One region of the Stutzerimonas tianxiuensis genome, then DNA from elsewhere that is predicted to be linked to it. Evidence: predicted binding sites of a transcription regulator. Region 1 holds the regulator's gene; each other region holds the start of a gene.
What was found. Region 1 encodes sigma-54, which starts transcription at its own class of promoters, with help from an activator protein. Its sites were predicted from a motif close to ANTGGCATNNANNTTGCTNT; they were not measured.

Region 1 (7,623 bases):
ATGCTCGCCGTTTCGGCCAAATCGTGGGAGACAACGATGCTGGTGATCCCCAGCGCGTCGGTAAGCAATCGAATCAACTGCACCAGAACGCCCATGGCGATGGGGTCCTGGCCCGCGAACGGCTCGTCGTACATCAGAATCTGAGGATCCAGCGCGATCGCGCGCGCCAACGCTACCCGCCGTTTCATCCCTCCCGACAGCTCTTCGGGCATCAGCTCGACCGCGCCGCGCAAGCCAACCGCCTGAAGCTTCATCAGAACGATGTCGCGGATCATCTCTTCAGGCAGTTTGGTATGAACGCGCAGCGGAAAGGCGACGTTTTCGAACACATCGAGGTCCGTGAACAAGGCGCCGCTCTGGAAGAGCACACCCATCTGCTTGCGCATGTCGAACAGCTCGCGGCGCGACAGCGTCGGCAAATTGGTGCCCGCCACCCAGACCTCGCCATGGGTCGGTTTGAGTTGGGCAGCGATCAGGCGCAGCAACGTAGTCTTGCCGCAGCCGGAAGGGCCCATGATGGCCGTCACCTTGCCGCGGGGAATGACTATGTCAACGTTATTGAAAATGCTCCGCTCACCGCGCTTGAAGGTGACACCCTTCAGCTCGACGGCGTTAGCGTTGGCGGCGCTCATTGGATCTCCTCGGATACAGCCTGCGAATCAGACGCCCTCCGCTCTTTCGGAGGTACTTCGCAGAGCCGTTTTTAGCGGCGCGAACTATAGCACCGCGCTATGGGCCTCCCAAGCCAGTCTCTGTATCGATGCATGAGCGAGCGCACATTTGTTCAGCCTGGGTTCAGTTACAGGCGCGACGATCAGCACGACGCTTTTCAGTGGGCAGTGCGAGGTTTGCCGCTATAATCCCGCGTTTTCATTCAGGCGATCACAGACATGAGCCAGAGCAGCCAGCTGATCGAGACTGCCCAGCGCACCATTCGCATGGAAATTGAGGCGGTGGAGCAACTCAGCACACGCATCGATGAACATTTCGTCAAAGCCTGCGAGCTCATCCTGCAGTGCAAGGGCCGCGTCGTTGTCGTCGGCATGGGTAAGTCTGGGCACGTCGGCAACAAGATCGCCGCCACGCTCGCCAGCACCGGCACCACGGCATTCTTCGTCCACCCAGCCGAGGCCAGCCACGGTGACATGGGCATGATCACGCATGACGACGTGGTGCTGGCCCTGTCCAATTCAGGGACCACCAGCGAAATCGTGACATTACTGCCGCTGATCAAGCGCCTCGGTATCACCCTGATCAGCATGACGGGCAATCCCGAGTCGGTGCTGGCCAAGGCGGCGGCGGTCAACATCGATGCGAGCGTCGCCATTGAAGCCTGCCCGCTGAACCTGGCACCGACTTCATCGACCACTGTCAGCCTGGTACTGGGTGACGCGCTGGCAATCGCGCTATTGGAAGCACGCGGTTTCACCGCCGAGGACTTCGCTTTTTCACACCCGGGCGGCGCATTGGGCAGACGCCTTCTGCTGAAAGTTGAGCACGTGATGCATGCTGGTGATCGTCTACCTCTGATCAGCCGCGGCACATCGCTGCGCGAAGCCTTGTTGGAAATGACTCAAAAAGGCCTCGGCATGACGGCGGTTGTGGAGGCAGACGGCCGCCTGGCCGGAATCTTCACCGATGGCGACCTACGCCGCACGTTGGACAAGGGCATCGACGTTCGCCAGGCAAGCATCGATCAGGTCATGACGCTTCACGGCAAGACAGCGCATGCCGACATGCTTGCCGCCGAAGCATTGAAAATCATGGAAGACAACAAGATCAACGCGCTGGTGGTGGTTGACGAAAACGACCGGCCAATCGGTGCGCTGAACATGCACGATCTATTGCGCGCAGGGGTGATGTAAGTGAACGATCTGCTACGACGTGCCCGCGACATTCGCCTGGCCATATTTGATGTGGACGGCGTGCTAACCGACGGCAAGCTGTACTTTCTTGTCGACGGCAGCGAATTCAAGACGTTCAATACCCTGGACGGCCACGGCATCAAGATGCTGATCAACTCCGGCGTACGCACCGCGATCATCAGCGGCCGCAAGACGCCTGTGGTTGAGCGCCGAGCGCAAAACCTGGGCATTCAGCACCTGTATCAGGGCCGTGAAGACAAGCTGGTGGCGCTCGACGAATTGCTCGGCGAACTCGGTCTCGACTACGCTGAAGTCGCCTACTTGGGCGATGACCTGCCTGACCTGCCGGTAATGCGCCGGGTAGGCCTTGGCATGGCGGTCGCCAGTGCCGATGCGTTCGTTCGCCAGCACGCCCACGGCGTGACAGCCGCTCGTGGTGGCGAGGGCGCGGCGCGAGAGTTCTGCGAACTGATCATGCGCGCCCAGGGCAATCTCGACGCGGCTCAGGCCGCTTACCTCTAGAGGCAACCATGCTAAGCAGGCTCCGCTTCCCCGCCATTCTGCTGCTGATCGCACTGCTTCTGGTCGCGATCGGCTACTGGAACGTTCGCCCTGAGAGCTTTATGCAGGAGGCGCCGATAACCGAGGGCATAGCGTCGCCCATTGACTTCTACGTCACCAATTCACGCACAGTCCAATACCAGCCGGACGGCAAGCGTAACTATGAGCTGACTGCGGAAAAGGTGGAGCATATCAAGGCCAGCGATGTCAGTTTACTGACCCGCCCGAACCTGCGCTCATTTCGCGGTTCCGGGCTGCCGTGGCAGGTCACCAGTGAACGCGGCGAGGTCGGCCCGCAAGGCAAGGAAGTCGAATTGATCGATAACGTCAAGGTCGAACGCAACGATGCCAAGGGGCGCCCGACCATCATCACTACCAGCCGGATGACCGTCCTTCCCGAGAAGGATTATGCCGAGACCCGGCAACCCGTTAGAATCGTCGCCGCAAACGGTGTGACGACCGCTACGGGCATGAAAGCGTATCTAGACGAAGGCAGGATGCTCCTGCTATCCAACGTAAGAGGCCAGCATGAGCTGCGTTAAGACCCTCCCCCTCCTGATCGGTTTAGGCATTTTTCTACTTGGCGCGAACGCCCACGCACTTCCCGAGGATCGCAACCAGCCTATCCGTGTTCAGGCCGATACCGCTGAGCTGGACGACCGGCAAGGCGTAGCCGTGTACCGCGGCGACGTGGTCATCACCCAGGGAACAATGAAGATCACAGGCGACACTGTGACCATCACTCAGAACCAGAATGGCGATGTCGAGGTGTTCACCTCCATCGGCAAACCTGCCTACTACGAACAGAAGCCAGCTGCAGACAAGGAGATCGTCAAGGCTTACGGCCTGACGATTCAGTATTTTGCCGCGAACGAACGCATCGTCCTGATCGACCAGGCCAAGGTCGTTCAGGAAGGCAATACCTTCGAAGGCGAGAAGATCGTCTATGACACCCAGCGACAGATCGTCAATGCTGGTCGCGCCACCAATACTGATGTCACCACACCCCGCCCACGCGTGGACATGGTCATCCAGCCTCGCAAGAAAGAGCCGGCAACGGAGCAGCCCGAGTAATGGCGATTCTCAAGGCCCAGCATTTGGCGAAGAGCTACAAGAGCCGTCAGGTCGTACGTGATGTCAGCCTGTCCATCGAAAGCGGACAGATCGTCGGACTGCTGGGGCCTAACGGCGCCGGCAAAACCACTTGCTTCTACATGATCGTGGGATTGGTCAAAGCCGATCAGGGCCGTGTACTGATCGACGACCAGGATGTGACGCACCTCCCCATGCATGGCCGTGCACGCGCGGGCATTGGTTACCTACCGCAGGAAGCATCGATCTTTCGCAAGCTTTCGGTCTCCGACAACATCATGGCCATCCTGGAGACGCGCAAGGACCTTGACCGCAACGGCCGCCAACAGGCGCTGGAAGGTCTGCTGCAGGAATTTCACATCCATCACATCCGCGACAGTCTCGGCATGAGCCTATCGGGTGGCGAACGGCGCCGCGTTGAAATTGCCCGCGCGCTGGCCACGGCGCCCAAGTTCATCCTGCTCGATGAACCCTTTGCCGGCGTTGACCCTATTTCGGTCGGCGACATCAAGCAGATCATCCATCATCTCAAGGCCAAGGGCATCGGCGTCCTAATCACCGATCACAACGTCCGCGAAACTCTGGATATCTGTGAAACCGCCTATATCGTGAATGACGGCCAGTTGATCGCCGAGGGCGATGCAGAGACCATCCTCGCCAACCAACTGGTGAAGGAAGTCTATCTGGGACACGAATTCCGACTTTGATAGCGGTTTTTTCTGCTCTACGCACCTACAGGGCTAGGCAAAGGCTTCGTTGCCAGGCATATAATTTGCTTACATCGGCGCGCGGCGCCAGCGAAATCGGAACAGGCGCGGTTGCGCCGGCAAACAAGGTTCGAAGTCCTCTGCCATGAAACCATCGCTAGTCCTGAAGATGGGCCAGCAGCTGACGATGACACCGCAGCTGCAACAAGCCATACGATTGCTCCAGCTATCCACACTCGATCTTCAGCAGGAGATTCAGGAGGCGCTGGATTCCAACCCCATGCTCGAGCGCGAAGAAGACGGAGAAGATTTCGATAACTCCGACCCGATGGCCGAGTCGATCGAAAAGAAAAGCGAAAGCCCGACGACCGACTCGCCCGAGCACAGCGAGCCCGACAATCATTACGAGGAGCCCATCAACACGGTGGAGAACCTCGAGGACGGCGATTGGGCCGACCGTATCCCCAACGAGCTTCCAGTCGACACCGCCTGGGAAGACATCTACCAGACCAGCGCCAGCAGCCTGCCGAGCAACGACGATGATGAATGGGATTTCACTACCCGCACATCATCAGGGGAAAGCCTGCAAAGCCACTTGCTCTGGCAGCTCAACCTCGCACCGATGAGCGACACCGACCGTCTCATAGCAGCCACCCTGATCGACTGCATCAACCCCCAGGGTTATCTCGACGAAACGCTCGAGGAAGTCCTCGAGTCGTTTGACCCGGAACTTGGAATCGAACTCGATGAGGTCGAAGTGGTGCTACGCCGCATCCAGCAGTTCGAGCCCGCCGGCATCGGCGCGCGCGACTTGCGCGAATGCCTGCTGCTGCAGCTTCGCCAGCTCCCCGAGCGTACCGAGTGGCTAAGCGAAGCGGTGCGCTTGGTCAGCGATCACCTGGATATTCTTGGCGTGCGTGACTACAGCCTGCTGATGCGTCGCATGAAGCTCAAAGAAGACGAGCTGCGCCAGATCATCGACTTGATCCAGAGCCTCAATCCGCGCCCGGGCTCGCAGATCGAAGCCGGAGAGCCTGAGTATGTCGTGCCTGACGTAATCGTGCGCAAGCACAATGGCCGCTGGTTGGTCGAACTGAATCAGGAGGCGATGCCGCGCCTGCGGGTGAACGCTCAGTATGCCGGGTTCGTCAAACGTGCCGACTCGAGCGCCGACAACACCTTCATGCGCAACCAGCTTCAAGAAGCCCGCTGGTTCATCAAAAGCCTGCTCAGCCGCAACGAAACGCTGATGAAAGTGGCCACCCAAATCGTCGAACACCAGCGTGGCTTTTTCGAACATGGCGACGAAGCCATGAAACCACTGGTGTTGCACGATATCGCCGAAGCGGTGGGCATGCATGAGTCGACGATCTCACGGGTCACCACGCAGAAGTTCATGCACACGCCCCGCGGCATCTACGAACTCAAATACTTCTTCTCGAGCCATGTGAGCACTGCTGAAGGCGGCGAGTGCTCATCCACCGCCATTCGCGCAATCATCAAGAAACTGGTAGCCGCGGAAAACCAGAAAAAGCCATTGAGCGACAGCAAGATCGCTGGTCTACTGGAAGCACAAGGGATTCAAGTTGCGCGCCGCACCGTAGCCAAGTACCGCGAGTCACTCGGGATCGCACCCTCAAGCGAGCGCAAGCGGTTGATGTAACACCAGGCGACCTGGTGGATTTGTTCCGGCGACGGGTGTTCAGCCCGTCAATTCGCACGTGGCAATAGGAGATGCAGTATGCAAGTCAACATCACTGGCCTTCACCTTGAAATCACTGAAGCCCTGCGTGACTACGTCGAGGAGAAATTCGAGCGGATAGAACGCCATTTCGACCGCATCATTGCCGTACAAGTCATCCTTCAAGTCGAAAAGCTCAGGCAAAAGGCCGAGGCCACGCTGCACGTAGCGGGGCGAGAGGTCGTTGCCAATGCCGAGCATGAGGATATGTACGCAGCCATCGACTTGCTTGCCGACAAACTCGATCGGCAATTGATCAAACATAAAGAAAAGCAGCTCGACCACCATCAGGGCGCCCTGGCTCGCTGACCCATCATGATCCGTATTGAAAACATACTGACCCCCGGACGCGCCCTGGTTAGCGTTCCGGGCGGCAGCAAAAAGCGTGTCCTGGAACAGATTGCCAAGGTTCTCGGCGCGGACCTGCCCGATATCGACAGCCAAGCGATTTTCGAAAGCTTCATCGCCCGGGAAAAACTTGGCTCCACCGGCTTCGGCAACGGCATCGCGATACCGCACTGCCGTATGCCTGGCTGCACATCACCGCTCAGTGCAGTGCTGAAGCTCGATACACCGGTGGACTTCGACGCCATCGACGGCGCGCCTGTCGACCTCTTGTTTGTATTGTTGGTGCCGGAGGCAGCCACCGACGAACATCTCGAGCTACTCCGTCAGATTGCAAGCATGCTGGACCGCGAGGAAGTTCGTGACCGGCTACGCCGCGCCACGACGGGTCATGAGCTGTACCAGGCCGTGGTCGACATCCAGAACGGTCACTAGGGCGCAGCAACCCACCATCGCCCAACGCTGAGTGAGGAAAGAGACGTGCCCCCTATCTGCCTGCACACCACCTGCTGCGGCTACGCGCAGCAAATCACTCGTGGCCGAGCCCGGCCCTTCGGCGCTGCTCGATGCGCCTGATCATCGTCAGTGGGCGCTCTGGATCCGGCAAGAGCACTGCCCTGAACGTACTTGAGGACAATGGTTTCTACTGCATCGACAACCTGCCCGCTGGCCTTCTTCCAGAGCTGGCGGAAAGGGCCCTGTTGCACACAGAGTTGCTGCAGCCCCAAGTCGCAGTGTCGATCGACGCGCGCAACCTGCCGAGTCAGCTGAAACGTTTCCCCGAGCTGCTCGAGGACGTCCGTGCCCGCTACATCCAATGCGATGTGCTTTATCTAGATGCGGCGGACGAGACGCTGCTGAAACGCTTTTCAGAGACGCGTCGGCGGCATCCGCTGACCAATCAGAACCGCTCCCTAGCCGAAGCTATCCGTGACGAAGAATTGCTTCTAGCGCCCATCATCGATCATGCCGACCTGAAGATCGACACCACACACCTGAATCTCTATCAGCTACGAGACACGCTAAAGCTGCGCCTGCTGAACAAGCCTGAACCGGGTACCGCTTTTCTCTTCGAGTCCTTCGGTTTCAAGCGAGGCATGCCTGTCGATGCCGATTTGGTGTTTGATGTGCGCTGTTTGCCTAACCCTTACTGGAAAGCCGATCTGCGCGATTTTTCCGGACTGGACCAGCCCGTGATCGACTATCTCTCCGGGCAGGCGGACGTAGAGGAAATGTTTCAGGACATCCTTGCCTACCTGAGCAAATGGCTTCCGCGCTTCGCTGCCAGCAACCGCGCCTATGTCACTGTCGC
Region 2 (7,623 bases), on a different contig from region 1:
CTGATTGGCGTCACCGGCCTCAGCCAGCGCCGAAGCCCATTCATCCGCCAGTGCCTGCTCGTCGGCGGAAGTGTTTTCGTGTTCGTCTGCCATCGCTAATCCTCGACCGGCGGGTAATTGAATAAAGACTGAATCAACGTGGTCGCAATACGGATTCGAGCACTTGCAGGGCCAGGTTGCCCTTATGCGCACCCAGCTTGACCTTGAAAGCCGGCATGCCATTGGCGCGCATGATCATGTCTTCGGGCATTTCCACCGGGATCACGTCGCCCGGCTGCATGTTGAGAATCTCGCGCAGCTTGAGCTGACGCCGCACCACCGTCGCACTGAGCGGCACATTCACATCGAGCACGTCCTCGCGCAGCGCGTTGACCCAGCGCTCGTCCTGATCGCTGACATCGGACTGAAAACCTGCATCGAGCATCTCGCGGATCGGCTCGATCATCGAGTACGGCATGGTGACGTGGAAATCGCCGCCGCCGCTTTCAAGCTCGATATGAAACGTCGACACCACCACCACTTCGCTGGGGCTGACGATGTTGGCCAGCGCCGGATTCACTTCCGAATGCACGTACTCGAAGTTCACGTCGAGCACTGCGTGCCAGGCTTCCTTGAGGTCGACAAAGGCCTGATCCAGCACCATTCGCACCACCCGCAATTCGGTGGGGGTGAATTCCCGGCCCTCGATCTTGGCGTGCCTACCGTCACCACCGAAGAAATTATCCACCAGCTTGAACACCAGCTTGGCGTCGAGGATGAACAGAGACGTACCGCGCAGAGGCTTGATCTTCACCAGGTTGAGGCTGGTCGGTACATACAGCGAGTGTATGTACTCACCAAACTTCATCACCTGCACGCCGCCGACCGAAACATCTGCCGAACGGCGCAGCAGGTTGAACATGCTGATGCGTGTGTAACGGGCAAAACGTTCGTTGATCATCTCCAGGGTGGGCATGCGTCCGCGAACGATGCGGTCCTGGCTGGTCAGGTCGTAACTCTTGATGCTGCCCGGTTCGGAATCGCTTTCGGTATCGACAAGACCGTCGTCAACTCCGTGCAGGAGCGCGTCGATCTCGTCTTGCGAGAGCAGGTCTTGAACAGCCATCTGGAACGACCCCTATTGCAATACGAAGTTGGTGAACAGCACTTGCTCGACCGCGAGCTTGCCAATTTCCTTCTGCGCCAGCTCCTGAACGCTGGCGGTCGCCTGCTGACGCAGCATTTCCTGACCCACCGGCGTCGCCAGGCTGGCAAAGTCCTGGCTGGAGAACAACATGACCAGTTGATTGCGTAACAGGGGCATGTGTTCCTTCAATCCGTCGAGCGCTGCCTGATCGCGCGACATCAGCGCAACACTGACTTGCATGTAGCGTTGACGCCCACCGGCATTGGTGAAATTGACAATGAAAGCCGGCGCCAGCACCTCGTAGATTGCCGCCTGGCGCTGGGGCGCGGCATCTTCGCTTGCAGCCTCGTCCGCCGGCTTGTCTGCCTCACCTTTAGACATGAAGTACAAGGTAGCGCCGACCGACACCCCGACAGCCAGCAGCAATCCGAGGACGATCATGATGATCAGTTTGAGCTTGCCCTTCCCTTCGGTCGCAGCCGCAGGACTCGGGACGTCCGGAGGTCCTTGTTTCTTTGCCATGCCAAATATCCGTCATCACAAGTGTTTTCACTCGCCTCATCACGATGCGAGCAACTGCTGTGCCAAAGTATCGACTAGCGAACAGGCAGCGTAAACGATTGCCATGCTGCGTCCTCTTTTTGCAGACGAATAGTCGGAACCGCAATGAGCGCGGGCAAAAAAAACCGGGCTAGAAGCCCGGTTCCGGTCAGCCTGCGGTGGTCACGCGTAGTAATCCACCAAGCCGCGGTCGCCACCGGCACGTGCGGAGCTGATTTCCATGCTGCCTTGCACGACCTCATCTTCCCCTGCAGCCGATACACCGGCGATGCCTCGGTCTCGCGACTCGCCGCCGCTGCCGTCACCGCGCCACCCTCGGGACTGGTCAGAGACGTTTACGTCCATTGTCATCCCCTGCTGGGTGAACATATCGCGCAATCGCTGCATCTGCCCTTCCAGCGCATCGCGAACGCCAGCGTGCGGACTGAGGAAGGTTACCTGGGTCTGATCCTTGGTCATGTCGATACGGACCTCCATGCGGCCCAGCTCGGCGGGATCAAGCTGGATCTCGGCAGATTTGAGATTCTGGCTCGACAACCACATCACCCGATCCACCACCGCTTCACTCCAGCCAGACTGCTGCATCTGTACCGGTTGGCCCGGCACCATTGGCGGCTTGAGTATCTGCTGCATCTGGTTTTGCTGCGCGATCGCCTGGGTCAGGGGGTTCAGACGATTGATCGCGGCTTCGCTGGCGTTTGCGCGGCTTTCTTTGGGCGCTTCCAGTTGCTCGAGTAGCTCGGCGAAGCCTTCTTCCGGTGAGCTTTCGTCAGCCTCGTCGACCAGCTTTTCACCCAACAGGCTCGTCGAGACTGCCTCCTGGGCGTCCAACGTGGGCTCTTCGGCCGGAGCGAGGCTCGCCACTACAGGGCTCTTCTGAGCGGTGGATTGAATGTCCAGCGTCCGCTGCCCAGCCAGCACCATTTCGCCATCTGCCGGAACATCCTCTGCAACCGCTTGTGGCTGCGCCAGACCAACCAAAAACTCACTGCCCGTCAACGGCGGCTCTTCGACCACCGCTTCCGTGCTGACCTCACCCTGCCCGCCCATGCCGAACAGCAGCAACGGATCAAGCTCGGCTTCGGCGGTCGGAACGCTGTCATCGACCGTCTCGAGATTGGCCGGCAAATCGTTGCCGGTCTCGTTCGCGGCCGGCTTTTCGACGCCACTGGCCTTGTCGGTTTCCTGACTCGGCTTGTCGTCGGCGGCCTTGTTTCGGACTGGCTTCGCCGACGCACCTTGCGCCTCGGCAGGCTTGCCCTGACGCTCTTTTGCGTACACGTTAGCGAAGCTGGAGGCCTCGTCCCGACTGGATTGTGGAGCAGGCTTGGGGGATGTGCCCGCCGACTTGGCGGCGGCAGTCGGGGCCTTGATATTGAGCAACAGATCGGGGGAAACGGCCATGGATCTTTCCGCTGGGAGTGGGGACGTGTAGATGCCTAAGCAAACTCCGGGCCAGCCGGCAGGAGGTGATGAGTCAAAGGCAACTTAGCGACCCCACAGCGGATCTGCCGGTACAGGCGTTGATCAGGCAGGTCCGCTCCAACGCTGGCGTTCGGCCCGATAGAGAATGCGCACAATGGCAAATTCGCGCTCGATGCGCTCGATCAGCGCTGGCGCCTCGTCGAGCTGATCGCGCCTGGCGGTTTCTTCCATCTCGCGACAAAGTTCTGCCAGCAGCGCGGCGCCCATATTGCTGCAGCTCCCTTTGAAACTGTGCGCAGCCTGGCGCAGGCTCTCTGCTTGGCCGCTCCGGCAGGCCGCCTGTAACAGACGCAGTCGCTCTTCCGAATCGACGAGAAAAGTATCCAGCAGTACCGGGTACTCCGCTTCCATCACTTCTTGAAGGGTTCCCAGCACGCTGCTGTCGAGATGTTCGGCCACGGAGATGCTCCTGGCTGTAAACGGCGGATTATGCATGACCGACCCAGTGAAACTCCACGTTGAGCACCTTGCCATCGGGCTGCCAATAAAAGCGCTCGCTTAACTGGCGGATCATACGCAGGCCTCGCCCACCCAGCTGCTCGCTGCAGTACTGCTGATTCAGCGCACGCTGCACATCGAAGCCCGGACCACTGTCGCGGACAGTAATGCGCAGATATCCGCTGCCCCCTTCAGACTTGACGGTCAACTCAATGGACACGAACCCTTCGTCAAGCGCTTCCAGGCGTCGCTGACGCTCCCGGTAATAGCTGGCGAAGCCTTCCGCGTCGCTCTTGATCGACGAATCGAGCAACAGCACCCCATGCTCCATGGCATTGGAATAAAGCTCGCTCAACACTGTGAAAATTGTTCCTACCCGATAGCGCAAGGGTGAAATCTGCAGCAGCAGCTGCATCGTCATAGGCAAAGGGTCGGCCGTGCGCAGGCTGTCAGGCCGCAGCTCGAAGCAGGTCGTCCAGTCCCGCGGACGCAACTCCCGACTTCCTAACGGATAGACATGGGAAAGGTGGGCTGCAGTCTCCTCCGACTCGGCCAACATGCTCACTTCGACGAGGCTCAGGTCGTCAAGTATTTGACCATGAAACGCCTGCAGCGCCTCCTGAATGTCGTCAAACAGTGTCGCCGGGTTGCGGTTGGCCTCAATCACTGCAAGCAACCGCTGTTCGCCAAACAGCTGATCGTCAGCGTTGCGGCTCTCCAGCAACCCGTCTGACAACAGCAACAAGCGATCACCCATCGCCAAGGGGAGTGTCTCGAAGCTGTCATCGAATGACGACGCTTCACGCACGCCCAAGGGCAGATGCCTGGACCGCAAAGGCAACCAATCGCCGTCCGCCTTGAGCAGATAACCGTCGGGCAAACCACCGTTCCACACACGCAGGATCCCCTGCTCGAGGTTGATGTCGAGAAAGGTCGCGCAGCAAAACATTTCCACCGGCAGGATCAGTTTCAACTTGGCGTTGATATCGCGAAGGATCTGGTTGCTCGAATAGCCCTTGGCGGTCATCCCGTAAAAGGTTTCTGCCAACGGCATGGCGCCTACCGCGGCCGGCAGACCATGGCCGGTGAAGTCGCCGAGCAGCACGAACATCCGGCCGGCAGGCGCTTGAGCAGCCAGTAAAAGATCGCCATTGAACAGTGCTCGAGGAGACTGCCGGTAACGAATGTTAGGAGCGTTCAGGCAGCCGGCGTGGGCGACCTTGTCGAAAATCGCCTTGGCCGCTCGTTGCTCGTCGAGCAATTGCTGGTTGCGGCGCCCGATGAGATCGCGCTGCTCCAGGACAGTCGCCTGCAATCGCCGCAAGCGGTGCATGGCCTGGATCTTCGCTTCCAGAATGATCGGGTTGTACGGCTTGGCGATAAAGTCATCGCCGCCCGCCTCAAGACAGCGAACCAGCGCTTCGTTCTCGGTCAGCGAAGTGAGAAAGATGATCGGGACCAGTTCATTGCCAGCCAGCCGCTTGATCTGTTGTGCCGCTTCGAAGCCGTCCATCACTGGCATCAACGCATCCATCAACACCAGCTGCGGACGTTCGCGCTCGAACAGGCTGATCGCCTCGGCGCCATTGGCCGCGGTGGTCACTCGATGGCCCTGGCGGCGAACGATGGCCGCCAACAGCATGCGGTCAGCCGCACCATCCTCGGCAATGAGTATGGAGAGCCGACCAGGCATCAGGCTATTGCGAACAATTGTTCGAAGTTGGAAACCGCAAGAACTTTGCGCACATCAGGGTTGCAGTTGACCAGACGAATATCGGCTTTTTCGCTGCCGCCGTGATCACGCAGCAAGAGCAACATGCCCAGAGCAGAGCTGTCGAGATAGGTCGCGCCGTCGAGGTCGACCACATAGCGTCGGGGCGAGCTCCCGGCATTCTGATAGGCGTCCCGAAAGGCCTGGTGGGTGTTGAAATCGAAGCGCCCCTGAATCGTAATGGTCAGCTCCTGTCCATCTGCCGATAGCTGTGAACTGATGGTCATCTAGCACTCCTGTTTCGAACGAGGTCGTGACCTTTCGCCACGGCTGTCGTTATTGCTGGGTTGGTGCCGGCCCGCCGATTGGCGCCTCGTCCAACGACTGCAGCTTCAGTTCCAGCCGCACTGTTGTAAAGAAGCTGATGAAGATTTAGCACCCAAAGTCCGGCACAGCAAGCTTCAATCGGGTTTGGGCCGGCTGGACAGTCGCTGGGAAAACTCGTCCAGCAGCTTTTGCTCTCGCTTGTCCGCTGCGGTCCTCGCCTCCTGCAGGTAGCGTTCGACCAGTTTACGCAGACCGTCGAGTCGCGCTCGCCGCTGCTGCCATTGCTCGCGCAGCTTGTCGAGGTTGTTGCGGTGCCAATCCAGGCTGCGCTGCTGTTGTCCGATAGCCGACTCGAGCTGAGAGAGAAAGCGCTGGTAGTTCATCAGCCATTGGCCGGACACGCCTTGGCTGCCTTGGGCCATCCACTGCTGCTGGTAATCGGCAAAGTATTGCCGTAACTCGCCCAGTTTGGCTTCGGCCTGTGCGACTTGCGTCTGGCCTTGTCCAAACAGCTTCGCAGCCTCTCGCTCGGCACGCTCGGCCATATCGATCACCGGCGCCAGGCGCGCCGCTCGGCTGGCCGGCAAGGTTTAGCCTGCTGCCTTGGGATTGAATACGCTGGCCAGCAGCGCTTCGCTCTGGACCAGATGTTCGGCCTCGCTCAGGCCCTGCCGGAGGTAGCGAACCATCTCCGCCTGCCGGGCGATGGCGAGATCGGTTTCCGGATCACCACCAGGCACATAGGCGCCGACGCTGATCAGATCGCGGCTTTGCTGAAACCGCGACCAGAGTTGCTTGAAGCGCTGGGCATTGCGCATATGCTCGGCGCTGACTACCTGCGGCATGACCCGACTGATCGAGGCCTCGATGTCGATGGCGGGGTAATGCCCCTCCTCAGCCAAGCGGCGAGAAAGCACAAAATGGCCGTCGAGCACACCGCGCGCCGCATCGGCGATCGGGTCCTGCTGGTCGTCACCCTCGGACAAGACGGTATAGAACGCCGTGATCGAGCCACCGCCCTCTTCCGCGTTGCCGGCGCGCTCCACCAGGCTTGGCAGCTTGGCAAACACCGACGGCGGGTAACCCTTGGTCGCGGGCGGCTCGCCGATGGCCAGGGCGATCTCGCGCTGGGCCTGGGCGAAGCGGGTCAGCGAGTCCATCAACAACAGCACGTTTTTGCCTTTGTCGCGGAAGTACTCGGCGATGCGCGTGCAGTACATGGCGGCGCGCAGGCGCATCAAGGGTGCATCGTCCGCCGGCGAAGCCACCACCACCGAACGCTTGATGCTTTCTTCGGTGAGGATGTTCTCGATGAATTCCTTCACTTCCCGACCACGCTCGCCGATGAGCCCGACAACGATGATGTCGGCCTCGGTAAAGCGCGTCATCATGCCCAGCAGGACCGATTTACCAACGCCGGTGCCGGCAAAAAGGCCAAGACGCTGGCCACGGCCCACGGTGAGCAGGCCGTTGATGCTGCGGATCCCCACGTCCAGCGGGTCGCTGATGGGGTGACGTTTGAGCGGGTTGATCACCGGGCCATCCATCGGCACCCAGTCTTCGGCCTTCATCCCGCCCTTGCCGTCCAATGCACGCCCGGCTCCGTCCAGCACGCGGCCCAGCATCGAGGTTCCCATCGGCAGGCGTCCGGTGTTGGCCAGCGGCACGACGCGGGCCCCCGGTGCAATGCCAGCGAGGCTGCCCACCGGCATCAGGTAGAGTTTGCCGCCGGAAAAGCCCATGACCTCAGCCTCGACCTGGGTCGGATGGTAGCTGTCCTCGTTGATCACCAGGCAGCGGCTGCCAACAGCCGCGCGCAAACCTTCGGCTTCCAGTGTCAGCCCGACCATACGCAACAACCGACCCTCGAGGATCGGTTGGCTGGGAAGCTTGATCGCCTCGCCGTAGGTTTCGAAGCGCTTGGCGAAGCTGGTGCGCTCAAGACGCATCGGGATTGTCCAGGCCTGGATCCAGA
Region 3 (7,623 bases), on a different contig from region 1:
GCAGGCATCCTCGGATGACGTTGATTTGCGCGGTGTTCCAGCGATCAAGGTGACCAACCACAGTCGGGAAGTCGCGTCGTGCCAGTTCCACGCTCTGCCCGAAGAAACCGTGATGACGGCGTCGCCGGCGATGTCGATCAGCCCAAACGAACAGGCCGTGGCGAGGGTGCCCGGCAAATATTCCAGTGGTGGCCCCATCGCGTTGCTGGTGTGCCAGCCCGAGGGCGCCTAGGTGCGTTGAGCGCGCACCAGCACAGACCGCCTGCCGGAACGGGCGCCACAACCGCCAACCTTCCGAAGATGCAGATCAGGAGACCGCTATGAACAGATCCCATTTGATGTCACTGGCGTTGACCGCATTACTGGCAAGCGCCGCCCAGCCAGCCCTGGCGCAGTGGCCAGCCGGCACGCCGAAGGACGATACCGGTTCACGTCCGAGCCCAATGGGCACGCCCGCGCCGATGGAGAAGCTCGAAACTCACCGCAACGAGCAGGGACAGATCGTGACCGAGGATGGCCGTGTCGTTAAGGGTCTGCCGGAGAATGACAGCGTGCCCAACCGCAACATGCATCGCACCGAGCAGGAAACCGTGACAGAGGACCCGGCGCACTACTCCGCCACACCGGGAGAAATCGAATAGCGTCCTAGGTCTGGACACGCTGTTCGTTGCGGCCGACCGATCTCGCCAATACCGCGGCATCACGCCGGGTGGTCCAACCACCCGGCCCAACCCGAAAAAGCGCCCCGCGCTGCAATCACATGATCGTTTAGCTAGTTGTCCGCTGAGCGTCCGGGCATTACCACCCCTTCTCTTTCTGGCGCGGCGGGCAGCGACAGCGCTGGACGCTCCCCCTCACACCGGCATAGCCGTGTGTCGGTAGCCGGCGCTTTTCCAGAACTCTGCATGCTCACTGGTTACGAAATTAATGTCAGCGCCATCCTCTGGTGATGACTACCCAGAATTTGCAGAGGAGAAGCAGCATGAACACCAAATGGCAGAAAACGATCGGCGGTCTCGCTATAGCGGCGGCCCTTGCGGGCGGCTCGGCCATGACCTACGCCGCAGAGATGGACTACAACACCTGGGATGCCGACAAATCAGGCTCTGTGGACTACAACGAATGGGGCACCCGCTTCGATAACGATGGCATGTTTTCACGCTGGGACTCGGACAGAGATGGAGTCCTGACCAATGAGGAGTACGGTCAAGGCGTCTACAACACCTACGACCGCGACAAGAGCGGCGACTGGAACGAAGACGAGTACAACCGGTTCCGCGATGATTCTGACAACGAAGGCTGGCTCGACCTCTGACATCGTTGTTCAAGCCTCCATCGTGGTGTAGCCGCTCTCTCTCGGGGCGGCTGCACCAAACCTCCATCCCACCTCTCGCGAGAGAGCGGGCGGCTCGGCTAACGATTGAACGTCCAGCGCGCAACAGGCTCCCACGTTGATCTGCTGATCGACTCAAGGGAGAACCTCGATGACTCAACAATCGCAACACAACCGCAGCATTCGCCTCGCTTCGCGCCCGCACGGTGCGCCCACGTCGGACAATTTCCGTATGGAATCCGGCACGGTACCGAGCCCTGACAATGGGCAGCTGTTGCTGCGTACGGTCTATCTCTCGCTCGATCCCTATATGCGCGGCCGCATGAGTGCAGGGCCATCCTATGCGCCCCCTATGGAAGTGGGCGATGTGATGGTTGGCGGCACGGTTTGCCGGGTCGTCGAGTCACGTCATCCCGACTACCAGGAAGGTGACTGGGTACTCAGTGGCAATGGCTGGCAGGACTATGCGTTGTCCGATGGACAAGGGCTGATCAAGCTCGCCCCTGATATGGCGCATCCTTCCCACGCCCTTGGTGTACTGGGCATGCCGGGCTTCACCGCTTACATGGGCCTGCTCGACATCGGCCAGCCCAAGGCTGGGGAAACCCTGGTGGTCGCAGCAGCCACCGGGCCCGTTGGGGCAACGGTCGGGCAGATCGGCAAGCTGAAAGGCTGCCGCGTGGTCGGTATCGCTGGCGGCGCTGAAAAATGCCGGCATGCGGTCGAAACGCTTGGCTTCGATGCCTGTATCGATCACCGGGCCAGCGACTTCCCACAACAACTGGCCCAACACTGCCCGGACGGTATTGACGTCTATTTCGAGAACGTCGGCGGCAAGGTATTCGATGCAGTGCTGCCGCTGCTCAATACCAGCGCACGGGTGCCGGTCTGCGGAGTAGTCGCGCAGTACAACAGCACCGATCTGCCGGATGGGCCGGATCGCTTGCCATTGTTGCTCGACACCCTTCTGAAGAAGCGCATGCGCATGCAGGGCTTCATCATCTTCAACGACTACGGCCACCGCTACGACGAGTTCGCCCGTGAAATGGGCGCCTGGTATGCGGAAGGCAAGATCAAATACCGCGAGCAGATCGTCCAGGGGCTGGAAAATGCGCCCGAGGCATTTATCGGCCTCCTCGAAGGCAAGAATTTCGGAAAGCTGGTGGTGCAGGTCGGCGACGCGTGATCCCGTTCGGCATTTGCACACCTACAGCGGCACGTTGCCCCGTAGGCTGAAGGGACGCGTCGCCTTGCTCACCCAGCGGCAGAAATGCATACGCCAGGCGCTTGCCTGGCGTATGCACCGCCTCGTTTTCGAGCACACTCGCTCCTGCACGGAATACTTGCTCGCGGGTACCTGCTGTATGAGCGAGCTTGCTGGCGAAGCTTTTGATGCTTGATATGTAAGCTGTAGCGCCCCGCACTTGGTGTCCGCCACTTTGCTCACAAGCGAGGCTCAGCCCTGCCCCAGCCCGGCCGACATTTCACAGCGCCGCGCGTCTCTGGCCTGCTGCAAATGGGGCGGACGGACGCCGGGAATAGGGTTGGCCAGGCGAATCTTCAGGAATTCGGTGACATCCGCATTGAGCCCACGCCCGCCTCCGTACGGGAAGTTGTTGTCATTGGTCACCAGCAAGGTGCGCGAATCCAGCGGCAACACGCTTTCAATGGTCACGTAGGGAAAGCTGAACGAGCGTTGGCCATCGCCGTTCAGGTCGTCAGGGTCAGCCAGCTGCATCAGGTCGACCAGCTCGGTTTTGTGCACTGTCCCGCCACTGGCGACGCCGCGCGTATCGATCAGGTAGATCTTCTTGAACGGCGTGCCGCCGGTGGCCGTCGCGCCGTTGCGCTCGATGACCAGAAAGCGCGTCTCGTCGATGGCCGTCATGTCGCCGATGGCGTGTTCGGGCGCTTGCAGATGATAGAAGAACCGGTTGCCGGTGTAACGCTCCTGGTCGATATCGAACTCGTTGATACGCAGTGTTCCGGTCGGATCGCCGTCAACGGTCTTCTCCAGCAACGCGTACAAACGGTCACCGCGCGGGTTGATCGCCATGCCTTCGAAACCGCCCGACCCGGCCAGGTTGGCAGCCGCACGCCTCGCCACCACGTCCTTGTGCTGCGGTGCGTAAACGCCGGGCAATGAAATGGCGCTGCGCATGACGGTACCGGACGCATCGGTCTTGATCAGGTAGGGGCCGAACTCATCGCCAAACCACATCGCGCAATGCTTGTCGCGGCGAACTGACTCGACGTCAAGGTCCGCGCCCGTCAGCAGGCGACCGAAGTCGATTGCACTGACTACGCGTGGCTTGGAGCCGTCGTTGTAATAGAAACGATAGTCGGCCTGGATCGGCAGCTCGAGCTTCTGGTTAACGTCATTGAGCGTCAGCCGAGACGGATGAGAGAAACGCGCCAGTGGCGCACCACTCAGGTAGTCGCTTGCGCTGACCTTGCCACTGCCGCCGCTGACCGTGCGGAAATCAGGCCGCACGCTATACAGGCGCAGCAAGGTGTCGGCAGAGTTCGTTTGCCCACCGAAGCCGTTGTCGGTCATGAAGATGAAGCTGTTTTCATCTGCTCCCGGCAGCACGGCGGAGAAACCCTGGACCGGCTGGCGGTCTTTATACGGCGGCGCGAAGGTCCCGTAGGGATTGGCGCTAGCCATCTGACCCGACGTCGGGCCATCGGACAAGGTATCGGCAGGCATCATGGCCCAACCCACCAGGGTATTGCTGGCGGCCATGGCGGGGGCGGAAATCGCAGCGACAAGCGCCACGACCAGCGGCTTCGAGATACGCATGGGGCAGTGTCTCCATCCGGGTCGGAGCCGGCGCCGTGCGATATGCGCGGCACTCTGGCACCGGAGAATCACCTTAAAAAGTCACTGTGTCAGGAATATGGCTATAGCTGAAAAATAGCCAAACGGTCGGCGGCACCCAAAAAAACACGGATCATCAGCCACTCAACATCCGCTCAGCCCGTCCTGTCGGTGCCGCGCACTACGCAGTGACATGGGTGTGCTACTTAAGCCGCGCTCGCGCTTAAAGCGCGAGGCGTCAGCAATGCAAAGCCCACAGTGCAACTGTGATCGTCGTCGCCGGCGTCTGGAGCCGAGCGCTGATGAACCGAGGCATCAACGGCGCCTGACCTGGACCAAAGGTCCACCACCGGCTTGATAATGCCCTCAAATGGGGACCCTCAGGCGTTGCCGCACCATTGCAGCTCATGCAGACGCCCCATTTGGCTCTATGGCCCTGTGACAGCGGCGCTAATCACACGTCTCAACGCCCCACTTACTTAAGGGTTCTGCCCCACCCAACGGTGATCGGGCTGGAATGGCACGCAACCTGCTATGGCCTATGCAACGCCTGCCGATTGATTCGGCAGTGCATCCCGGGGTCAGCGTAGACCCTCAGCCGTAAGCGGCACGGGACGGGTGCAGCGGGCAACGTCGCTCGAACATCACCCCACAACTCAAATTCCAGGCAAAGGCGCCTGGAGCTGCTCGACAGCTCCAGGCGCCTTTTTTGTTTTTGTACGACGACACCGCACGCGGTGTCGACGGAGGAACCGGTCATGAACGCAATCGTCACCCCGCTCAAAAGTGAAACGCTGGTCGTCATCGGCAACGGGATGGTGGGTCACCACTGCGTGGAGCAGCTGGTCGAGCGCGGCGCGCTGGGCCAGTACCAGATTCATGTGTATGGCGAAGAGCGCCAGCGCGCCTATGACCGCGTTCATCTCTCCGAGTACTTCGGGGGTCGCGATGCCGACTCCCTGGCCATGTGCGAAGCCGACTACTACGCCACTCACGGCGTGCACATCCACCTCGGCGTGCAGGTGCTGGAAATCGACCGCGAGCGCAAGGAAGTGGTCACCGCCGAAGGCCGCCAGGCTTACGACAAGCTGATTCTGGCCACCGGGTCCTACCCGTTCGTACCGCCGATTCCGGGTGCCGAAGGCAACTCACGCCTGGTCTACCGCACCCTCGATGATCTGGACGCCATCCGTGCTGCGGCCAGCAATGCCAAGCGCGGCGTCGTGGTCGGTGGCGGTCTGCTCGGTCTGGAAGCCGCTAACGCGCTCAAGTCGCTCGGCCTCGAAGCCCATGTCGTCGAGTTCGCGCCGCGCCTGATGCCCGTTCAGCTGGACGAGGAAGGCGGCGCCGCACTCAAGGCCCGCATCGAGGCGCTGGGCGTTGGCGTGCATCTGTCCCGCGCCACGCAGGAAATCGTCATCGGCGAAGAATACGCCTACCGGATGAACTTCCAGGACGGTGCTGATGGTAGAAGTGAGTATCTGGAAACGGACCTGATCGTCTTCTCAGCCGGTATCCGCCCGCAGGATGCCCTGGGCCGCAGCGCCGAGCTGGACATCGCGCCGCGCGGCGGTGTGGTGATCGACACCGACTACCGCACCAGCGATCCCTCGATCTTTGCCATCGGTGAGTGTGCGTCCTGGAACGGTATGGTCTTCGGCCTGGTCGCGCCCGGCTACACCATGGCACGTAACCTGGCAGCCCTGCTCTGCGGCGAACGGCACCAGCCGTTCAGCGGCGCTGACATGTCGACCAAGCTCAAGCTGCTCGGCGTCGATGTCGGTTCCATTGGCGACGCCCATGCCGCCACGCCTGGCGCCAAGAGCTACCGTTTTATCGATGAGGCCAATGCCAGTTACCGCCGTCTGGTGCTGTCGGAGGACGGCAAACGCGTCATCGGTGCCGTGCTGATCGGCGACAACAGCTACTACGACACCCTGCTGCAATACGCGCAGAACGGCATCAAGCTCCCGGCCGACCCGTCCAGCCTGATCCTGCCGCTGTCCGATGGCGCACCGACGCTGGGCGCGGACGCCCTTCCCGACATCGCGACGATCTGCTCCTGCCATAACGTCACCAAGGGCGCAGTGTGCTGTCAGGTCGACGCCGGCATCACCGACCTCGGCGAACTCAAGGCCGCAACCAAGGCCGGTACCGGCTGCGGCGGTTGCAGTGCCCTGCTCAAGCAGGTCTTCGAACATGAGCTGACCGCACGCGGCGTCGAAGTCGACAATAGCCTGTGCGAGCACTTCGCCCACACCCGCCAGGAGCTGTACGGGATCGTTCGCGTCGAAGGGATCATCAGCTTCGATGAACTGCTCGCCAAACACGGCCGCGGCCACACCGGCTGCGACATCTGCAAACCAGCCGTGGGTTCGATCCTCGCGTCCTGCTGGAACCAGCCGATTACCGACCCAGGGCTGATTCCGCTGCAGGACACCAACGACACCTTCATGGCGAACATGCAGAAGAACGGCACCTACTCGGTGGTGCCGCGCATTGCCGGCGGTGAAATCACCCCGGACAAGCTGATCGCGCTCGGTGCGGTGGCCAAGAAATACGATCTCTATACCAAGATCACCGGCGGCCAGCGCATCGACCTGTTTGGCGCCCAGCTGCACGAACTGCCGGACATCTGGGGCGAGCTGATCGAAGCAGGCTTCGAGACCGGTCACGCCTACGGCAAGTCGCTGCGCACGGTGAAGTCGTGCGTCGGCAGCACCTGGTGCCGCTACGGCGTGCAGGACAGCGTCGGCATGGCGCTGCGCCTGGAGGATCGTTACAAGGGCCTGCGCTCGCCACACAAGATCAAGTTTGGCGTCTCCGGTTGCACCCGCGAATGCGCCGAGGCGCAAAGCAAGGACATCGGCGTGATCGCTACCGAGAACGGCTGGAACCTGTATGTCGCAGGAAACGGCGGCATGCGTCCGCGCCACGCCGAGCTGTTCGCCACCGATCTGGATGACGAAACCCTGATCCGCTACATCGACCGCTTCCTGATGTTCTACATCCGTACCGCGGACAAGCTGCAGCGCACCTCGGTGTGGCGCGAATCGCTGGAAGGCGGCCTGGACTACCTCAAGGAGGTGGTCATCGACGACAGCCTGAACCTCGCCGCCGAGCTGGAAGCGCAGATGCAGCTGGTGGTCGACCGCTACGAATGCGAATGGGCCAACGCCATCAAGGACCCGGAAAAGCTCAAGCGCTTCCGCACCTTTATCAACGACAGGCGCGGCGACCCCGACGTCCACTTCGTCAGGGAACGCGGCCAGCGCCGTCCGGTACATGCACACGAACTTCACCTGATTCCCGTCACCGAGGAGGTGCTCTGATGAGCCAGCCCAACGCCGTACGTATTGATTCCGTTCAATCCGCCAGTTGGCGAGCCCTGTGCAGCCGCCGCGATCTGGTTGCCAATTCAGGCGTGGTCGCCTGGCTCGAGGGAGAACAGGTGGCGCTGTTCCACCTC
Region 4 (7,623 bases), on a different contig from region 1:
CGAGCGACGCATGCGCAGGGGTGCGGAAGCGCAAGCCAGGATCGGCAATTTCCATCCCTTCGGCAGCGATATGTTTGCTGCTGGTCACGGCCACGCCGAATCCGCCCTGATTCTTGCTGTTCTGCGCAGCAAGAACCGAGCTGAAATCCAGATCACGCGCCTTGTAATTGGGGGTGTCAGCGTTGGCAATGTTGTTGGCCAGCACTTCGGCGCGCTGAGCGCGAAAGCCGAGCGCCTTCTCGTGGATGCCAAGTGCCTTTTCGAAACTGATGCTCATGATCTGGCCCTCTGCCGGATACAAGTCTGCTTAGCAAACCACCAGCAAAGCCCATGCCATTTATGCAACAAGCTGATCTATAAGGATTTTTTCTAGAAAGGCTTGGGTTGCGCGTCAAAAGCGGCAAAGCGTGACCATGCTTTTGCCGCTTAGTCAGCCCGAAGCGACAGATTCCTGCCGCCTGTCCGGCAAAGATTAAGGCTACTTGGCCTTATAGATGATGCCTGGGCTGCACTGGACCATTTGATACAGCTCGGGAAGGCCGTTCAGCGCTTCGGATGCTCCCAGAAACAGGTATCCGCCTGGCTTCAGCGTTGCGTGAATCCGCTTGAGGATGTCTTTCTTAACATCGGCGGAGAAATAGATAAGGACGTTGCGGCAGAACACCACGTCGAACTTGCCGAGCACCGCATAGCTGTCGAGCAGGTTTTGCACACGAAATTCGACGCGACTGCGGACTGCCGGCTTGACTACCCAGCGGCCCGGGCTTTTCACATCGAAATAACGCTGCAGACGCTCGCTGGACAACCCGCGAGCAATGGCGAGACTGTCGTATTCGGCCGCTTTGGATGCCGCAAGCATGGCCCCGGACAATTCAGTGGCCACTATCTGTATGGCCGTTTTCGGCTGGCTAGGGCTGCTGCGTTCGTACTCATCGATGGTCATCGAAAGCGAGTAAGGCTCCTGCCCCGACGAACAAGCGGCAGACCAGATACGCAAGCGCTGACCTGGGGAGCCTTTCAAAAGCTCAGGCAGAACCCGGCTCCGCAGCACCTCGAACGGATAGGTATCCCGAAACCAGAGTGTTTCGTTGGTCGTCATCGCATCCACGACCTGCTCGCGCAGGCCGCTGCGCGGCTGAGCCTGGATCTTCCTGACCAAGTCACCGAGGCTCTTGAGGCCCTGCTGCTCCATCAGCTTGTTTAACCGGCTCGACACCAGGTACTGCTTGTTGCTACCCAGTAGGATGCCGCAGGTCTTCTCGAGAAAGACGCGAAACTGATCGAAATCGGGATCAACAGACACTAATACTGCCCACCAGTCGAATTGAGAGGACGAGGCCTCATTTCTTATCCGTTGTCCGGATCCGCTCTATGACCCGATTGGCCAGATCATCCGCCTGAAACTTGGCAAGGAAATCGTCCGCACCGACCCGCTTGACCATGCTCTGATTGAACACCCCGGAAAGCGAAGTATGCAGGAGAATGTGCATGTCGCGCATCGCGGGATCCTGACGCACTTCGGTCGTCAGTGTATAGCCATCCATTTCTGGCATTTCGATATCGGAAATCATCATCACGAACTCGTCAGACGGCTTCTTGCCTTCCGCCACCAGCTTTCGCAAATAGGTCAGCGCCTGCCTTCCGTCGTTGTGCGCAACGACTTCGATCCCCAGATTCTGTAGACAACGCATGATCTGCTTTCTCGCGACAGACGAGTCGTCGACAATCAACACTCGACTGGTGGACGCCTTATTACTGGTCGCCTCATCTGCAATGCTGACCGAGAGCACCTCAGACACTGGCGCCACTTCGGCTAGCACTTTTTCAACGTCGATAATCTCGACCATCTGCTGATCCACATGGGTCACTGCAGTCAAATAATGGTCGTGCCCCACGCCTTTAGGCGGGGGAAGGATATCTTCCCAATTCATGTTGACTATCCGCTCCACCGAGCGGACAAGGAAACCGAGCACCTTCGTGTTGTACTCAACGATGATGGCAAAGCTGTTTGGCAAGTCCTGTAATACGGGTTTGCCAGTGGCAGCGGATAGATCAAGGATGGAAAGCGTACTTCCCCGAATGTTCGCTACCCCTCTTACAACAGGGCTCGACCGAGGCATGACCGTAAGCCGCGGGCACTGCAGCACCTCTTTGACCTTGAATACGTTGATGCCATAGAGCTGCTTGTCGTCCAGTCTGAACAACAACAGCTCCAAACGGTTCTGCCCCACTAGCTGGGTACGCTGGTTAACCGAATCCAATACACCGGCCATGCCAGTTTCCTCTTGTGTGTGAGATGGGTAGGCAGACATCTGTAGCTCAGACAATCTGGCGCGCAGTGCACTGCTTTGACAACGGAGTTGCTGACCCGCCTTGCCTGCCTCGGCCATTCCCAAATTACCGGCAAACGGCACGCCCCTTGCTTCGAGCAAGCCATGAACAGACAGACGACTTTTTTCCGGCATCCATGCAAGGCGCTTTGCCAACTGGGCCTGTTGGCAACTCTATGCCTGCTGAACCAGCTGGCTGTTTCAGCGAGCTTCACGCGCCCTGAACAGCTTATCGACGCGACCCGCGCTTTTCTTGAGCGTGAAGTCACTGACTATTTACAGAGTAGCCAAATCAAGGCGCGCCATGAGATTGAACTGAACAGGCTCGACCCGCGCCTGCGCCTGGCGGCTTGCGATCAAGCATTGACGACCAGACTCGAAAGCCCGGCACAACCCGTTGGTCGCACTACCGTGCGGGTTAGCTGCGAAGGCACATCACCCTGGTCCGTTTTCGTCCCCGCTCAGGTACATTTGTTCCGCGAAGTGATCGTAGCCAGACGGCCCTTGGCCCGTGAAAGCGTCGTCGAGCTCGCTGACGTCTCCCTTGCCGAGCGCGACGTCGGCTTGTTGACCCAGGGCTACCTGACATCGTTCGATCAAGTGCTGGGCAATAAAATCACCCGCAGCGCCCTACCCGATCAGGTATTACCACCAACTTACTTATCCGCGGCTGAAATAGTCCGAAAGGGTGATCAGGTGGTAATCAGCGCGAAAAACTCTACGATAAATGTAAGAATGCCAGGTGAGGCCCTTACCAACGGCGCACTTGGCAGTCAGATCCGAGTCAAAAACCAACGATCCGGACGAACTATCAAAGCTCGCGTCACTGGCCCCGGGCAGGTTGAAGTGGCGATGTGAGGACGAGGCGCTGCGGCGTCAGGTCTTAGCATGAAAAAAGACTAAAGTTTCATGAGGATTTGCCGAAAAGCAGGCAAGCGTCCTGACTTATTCGAGGTTTCGATCATGGTTATCGATTTCAACCGGCCTAACAGCGCCGTCAATTCTTCAAGCAATACGCGGAGCAATAGCGTCCAAAACACAGAGCGACCAACCGCGCAGCAGGCTCCTGCTGAAGAAGTGAAGACCACCGGTAACAGCTCCGTATCGGGAGAAAGCGTTCAGCTGAGCCCCGAAGCCCAGCGTCTTCAGCAGACAACCGAAAAGCTGAGTCAGCAGCCCGCTGTTGATCAGGAGCGTGTCGCCCAGATCAAACAAGCAATCGCCGATGGCAGCTATCAAGTCGACAGCCAGCGAGTAGCTTCGAAGCTGCTGTCATTCGAAAGCCAGCGCTGAGCTGGGCATCAATGCGAGCAGGCGTGAGTGCAACAGAGGCCACTATGCTAGATTCCGAATTGCTCCAGCAGCTGACTGACGATATCGGCACCGCCCGAACACTACTCGAGCTCACCGATGCAGAATACCTGGCACTCGCTGAGCGAAATCTCGCGGGATTGGAGCAGCTGCTCACGCAAAAGCAAGCACTGTTAGCACTTCTGGGCCAACACGGCACGCTACGCAGCCAGGCATTGGCTAAGGCGCAGCTAAGCGCCGACCGGAATGGCCTAGCGAAGGTTGCCGCAGGCTCGGCTATAGGCAATGAGATCCTTATCCAGGCGGAACAGCTGGAGGGCATTCTCGAAGACTGCCGCAAAGCCAATGAACGCAACGGCAAACTTATCCGCGCCAACCAGAGCGCCGTTGGCACAATGTTGCAGGTATTGCAGGGCACCACCACGACCCCGGATCTATACGATCGGCGCGGAAGCGCCGCTAAAAGCACTCATCATCGCCCGCTCAGCCAGGCCTGAACCATCCGCAGCACAATGACATCATAGTGCTATCATGCGGCTGACGTCGTTACATGCCGGAGAGCAATGCCAAGTGTCTAGTCCTTTCGCTGAGGGTGAAGGCCCTCAGCCTCCTCAGATACTCAAGACTCCAGTCGAAGTCCAGGCGAATCTACGCCCCCTGCTGGACAACCATATCCCTCTGCAGCTTCGCTTTGCCGAGCGCACGCTGCGGTATCAAACCTACCTGGTTGAGATAAATCGTGAAAAGGGCTGGCTAGCATTAGACGAGCTGATACCTAGTGATGGCGAGCGGCTGATGGCATCAGGAGAAGCTTTCCAAATCGAAGGCTTTTATGAAGGCGTGCGGATTGCCTGGAACAATCCACACCCAGCACATATCGGCGAACTGGACGATGCGCGCTGCTATTGGGTCCCTCTGCCCGACGAGATTCTCTACCACCAGCGGCGGAACGCCTATCGCGCCACATTGAGCGGGCAGACCATCGCTGCCGAACTGAGCGGCAAGATGGTCAAGAAGCATCTCGCCGGCAAGGTGCTGGACATGTCAGCTACGGGTTGCAAGTTGAGCTTTCCAGGTAACCTGCAAACAAACCTCCAGTCAGGGCAGGTGTATGATCAGCTCCGTTTGGAGTTGCCGTTTGGCGTTGTGACAACTGCAGCCGAGCTAAGGCACGTGGTGTTCGACGAGAAACTTGATCTGACATTCTGCGGAATGCGCTTTTACCGCATCAGTGGCCTGACGCAACGGCAGGTCGAACGATTCGTCTATCAACTACAGCGCGAAGCCCGACGCGACCAGGTCACCGACCGATTTAGCTGATACTGCCGAGCCCACAGGCTATAGTTCTTATCGAAGCTGCAGCCGGCCTTCGTTACCGGATCCAGCACAGCCAGATCCCCAGCCAGTGGGCCGACTCGTCAGCTCGCGGTTAACTATGACGGTTAGCCACTTCGAGCACACAATAAGTCGACGCTTTCCAAGCAAGCGACCCCTCCCACGGCGACAACCCCATAGCGCTTGAGATCCGCTCAGCAGACCTCGGGCGCAGACTTCTCTGCTAGATCACACCGCGACCGCAAAGGCAGGCGTCACAGTTGCACTGCTGGCTGGACGTGATCGCTGAATATCCACGCTGCGCAACAACGGCTGAGCTGTCCGCTACGGACTGCATCATCGCCACCAGACCAGCCGCTGAAACAGCGTACGAAGCTATCGGCAGAACCTGTGATGGGGGCTATCCCTTGCAGCTCCTGCTACTTGTCAGCAACGTATTAATTCGCCGCTGCGACGAACCCCTAGGGCCGCGCAGTTTCCTTTCGAGCAGCCTGCGGATTGGCGTTCAGCGCCAGCCAGACGCATCTGGGCATAGTTTGGAATGAGGAAGGCGGGAATAGTGTCATTCAAGACAGCGACAAGCAGCGAGACAGACAAAGCAAAGGCTGCAGAAATTGCCAGAAGCTTCGACGGACAAAACGCTCTGATATGTGGCGTCCCAGGCGAGGTTCGAACTCACAACCTTCCCCTTAGGAGGGGGATGCTCTATCCAATTGAGCTACTGGGACACGCGAGCGGCAGCATGTTAGCGAGCCTTGGCGCATTTGTCATGCTCGTCCATGATGCATCAGACAACTACATGCACACCGAACTGAAGCAGCACATCGCTCGCCTTGCAATTTGCATGGCCTTGACTCAAGCAATCTTGCAAAGCGCATTGCGCATCTTCGATATTCATCGGTATGCATCTGATTTACAACGGTTTTATTTCCGAACGCCATTGGCATGGGAGGTGCTTAATTACCTGAACGTTAAGCGAAGGAGACGCCAATGCTACGCCCAGCCTATCTACTCTGCACTGCCGTCTTGGCCGCTGCCGCGATCCCGCTGCTCGAGAACTTCCCAGATGCGGAGCCAATGCAGACGATGTCGAAAACGTCCCAGGCGACCACTCCAAGACTTTCGGTGCCTGCAAGCACCATCAGCGGCAACGCGCTGATCAAACCTGCTCAAGCACAACGCTGGGTCTTTTAAACGTAGATTGCTGCACGCGGTTCTATAGGAGATTAAAAGTGTCGATTTATGGATATCTATTCTTTGTGCTCGGCGTGCTGTGCGGTGCGCTTAGTATCGGCTCTACGCTTCCGAACTTCTGGGATACGCTCGTCACAACCGGTTCGGTGGTCTTCGCAGTGCTGTTTGCGATTACGCTACTGGTAGGCCGACGCATCAAGTTCGATCCAGTGCTGCGCTAGCGGTCGTTCATACGGGCGAGACAAGCGCTGGATCACATAAAGGCCATTAGCCACCACAATCGGCTTTACTCCTTTTTTGTACGCCGTATAATTGGCGTCATTAAGTTGTCCGGCAACTTTTTCGCAGGTCGTGGAACAGCATGTGCTGTTTGGTGTCAGACCGGTGACTAGAACGGCAATAAGCCACCATCGCCCACCTGACTATCCGGTTTAATATGCGCCCAATGAAGCAGGCAGTTTACTCCAGCCGCACGGCTGACAAATTCGTGGTTCGCCTCCCAGACGGCATGCGAGAGCGTATTGCAGAGGTTGCGCGGAACCATCATCGCAGCATGAATTCGGAGATTATTGCGCGGCTGGAGCAAAGCCTTCTGCAGGAAGGTGCGCTTGACGATGATTCAGCAATGCGGCTGGACAGCCCAGAGCTAACGCTGCATGAGCGCGAGTTGCTTCAGCGTTTTCGCCAACTGGCCCACCGCCAGCAAAACGCCTTGATCGCACTCATAGCGCATGATGCCGAAGCTGCAAAAGAAGAAGATTGATCCGCTCGGTACTAATGAGCAGCGTAATTGCCCTGACAGCTGTCAGGGCAATTACTTTTGGCAAAATCTTACTGCCCAGCTAGGCAATACTGTGGGCTTATGCGGGACATGAAAACGCAAGATGCCTGCGCTTCAGCGCAGGCATCCTTCAGTTCTCGCTGCCCGTAGCCACACATCAACCGAAGCGCTAGCCAACAAAGCTGAGCAGAATTCCCGCGGCGACCGCTGAGCCAATGACCCCCGCTACGTTCGGCCCCATGGCATGCATGAGCAAGAAGTTCTGCGGGTTCGCCTCTAGCCCCACCTTATTCGACACTCGCGCCGCCATTGGCACCGCCGACACACCTGCCGATCCAATCAGCGGATTGATCTTGTTTGTGCTGAAGATATTCATGACCTTCGCCATAAGCACACCCGCCGCCGTACCGCCACAGAAGGCAACCATACCAAGTAGCAGGATCCCAAGGGTCTTCATCTGCAGGAACGCTTCGGCGGACAGCTTGGAGCCGACAGTTAGCCCCAGCGCAATGGTCACGATGTTGATCAGCGCATTACGTGAAGTGTCGGCCAGACGATCCACGACCCCACATTCGCGCAACAGGTTACCGAACGCGAACATCCCCACCAGCGGCGCGGCATCCGGCAATAGCAAACCAACCATAAGAGCAAGCATGAGCGGAAAGACGATCT

Region 2: a site for sigma-54 is predicted at 3,128-3,147, ahead of ACSSNI_RS02950 (flagellar hook-length control protein FliK). Genes of this name have one in related genera too.
Region 3: a site for sigma-54 is predicted at 4,671-4,690, ahead of nirB (nitrite reductase large subunit NirB). Genes of this name have one in related genera too.
Region 4: a site for sigma-54 is predicted at 2,407-2,426, ahead of flgA (flagellar basal body P-ring formation chaperone FlgA). Genes of this name have one in related genera too.

Annotation. Positions count from the first base shown of each region.
Region 1 covers NZ_JBPVWS010000005.1:13,531-21,153, forward strand. Annotated here, with positions in the region: gene ACSSNI_RS08160 (ATP-binding cassette domain-containing protein) at 1-632, opposite strand, end outside; gene ACSSNI_RS08165 (KpsF/GutQ family sugar-phosphate isomerase) at 891-1,865, shown strand; gene ACSSNI_RS08170 (KdsC family phosphatase) at 1,866-2,387, shown strand; gene lptC (LPS export ABC transporter periplasmic protein LptC) at 2,396-2,968, shown strand; gene lptA (lipopolysaccharide transport periplasmic protein LptA) at 2,955-3,500, shown strand; gene lptB (LPS export ABC transporter ATP-binding protein) at 3,500-4,225, shown strand; gene ACSSNI_RS08190 (RNA polymerase factor sigma-54) at 4,371-5,888, shown strand; gene hpf (ribosome hibernation-promoting factor, HPF/YfiA family) at 5,967-6,275, shown strand; gene ptsN (PTS IIA-like nitrogen regulatory protein PtsN) at 6,282-6,746, shown strand; gene rapZ (RNase adapter RapZ) at 6,878-7,623, shown strand, end outside.
Region 2 covers NZ_JBPVWS010000002.1:67,771-75,393, reverse strand. Annotated here, with positions in the region: gene fliN (flagellar motor switch protein FliN) at 1-93, opposite strand, end outside; gene fliM (flagellar motor switch protein FliM) at 134-1,105, opposite strand; gene fliL (flagellar basal body-associated protein FliL) at 1,118-1,648, opposite strand; gene ACSSNI_RS02950 (flagellar hook-length control protein FliK) at 1,850-3,091, opposite strand; gene ACSSNI_RS02945 (Hpt domain-containing protein) at 3,215-3,523, opposite strand; gene ACSSNI_RS02940 (fused response regulator/phosphatase) at 3,600-5,303, opposite strand; gene ACSSNI_RS02935 (STAS domain-containing protein) at 5,303-5,608, opposite strand; gene fliJ (flagellar export protein FliJ) at 5,783-6,235, opposite strand; gene fliI (flagellar protein export ATPase FliI) at 6,239-7,597, opposite strand; gene fliH (flagellar assembly protein FliH) at 7,587-7,623, opposite strand, start outside.
Region 3 covers NZ_JBPVWS010000002.1:515,348-522,970, reverse strand. Annotated here, with positions in the region: gene ACSSNI_RS05085 (hypothetical protein) at 1-232, shown strand, start outside; gene ACSSNI_RS05080 (hypothetical protein) at 321-641, shown strand; gene ACSSNI_RS05075 (penta-EF hand family protein) at 983-1,315, shown strand; gene ACSSNI_RS05070 (NADP-dependent oxidoreductase) at 1,485-2,519, shown strand; gene ACSSNI_RS05065 (esterase-like activity of phytase family protein) at 2,790-4,136, opposite strand; gene nirB (nitrite reductase large subunit NirB) at 4,913-7,486, shown strand; gene nirD (nitrite reductase small subunit NirD) at 7,486-7,623, shown strand, end outside.
Region 4 covers NZ_JBPVWS010000002.1:178,634-186,256, reverse strand. Annotated here, with positions in the region: gene flgB (flagellar basal body rod protein FlgB) at 1-277, opposite strand, end outside; gene cheR (protein-glutamate O-methyltransferase CheR) at 479-1,303, opposite strand; gene ACSSNI_RS03595 (chemotaxis protein CheV) at 1,341-2,273, opposite strand; gene flgA (flagellar basal body P-ring formation chaperone FlgA) at 2,436-3,188, shown strand; gene flgM (flagellar biosynthesis anti-sigma factor FlgM) at 3,294-3,623, shown strand; gene ACSSNI_RS03580 (flagella synthesis protein FlgN) at 3,668-4,138, shown strand; gene ACSSNI_RS03575 (flagellar brake protein) at 4,212-4,961, shown strand; tRNA gene ACSSNI_RS03570 (tRNA-Arg) at 5,628-5,704, opposite strand; gene ACSSNI_RS03565 (hypothetical protein) at 5,967-6,170, shown strand; gene ACSSNI_RS03560 (PA3371 family protein) at 6,209-6,391, shown strand; gene ACSSNI_RS03555 (Arc family DNA-binding protein) at 6,607-6,933, shown strand; gene ACSSNI_RS03550 (sodium ion-translocating decarboxylase subunit beta) at 7,121-7,623, opposite strand, start outside.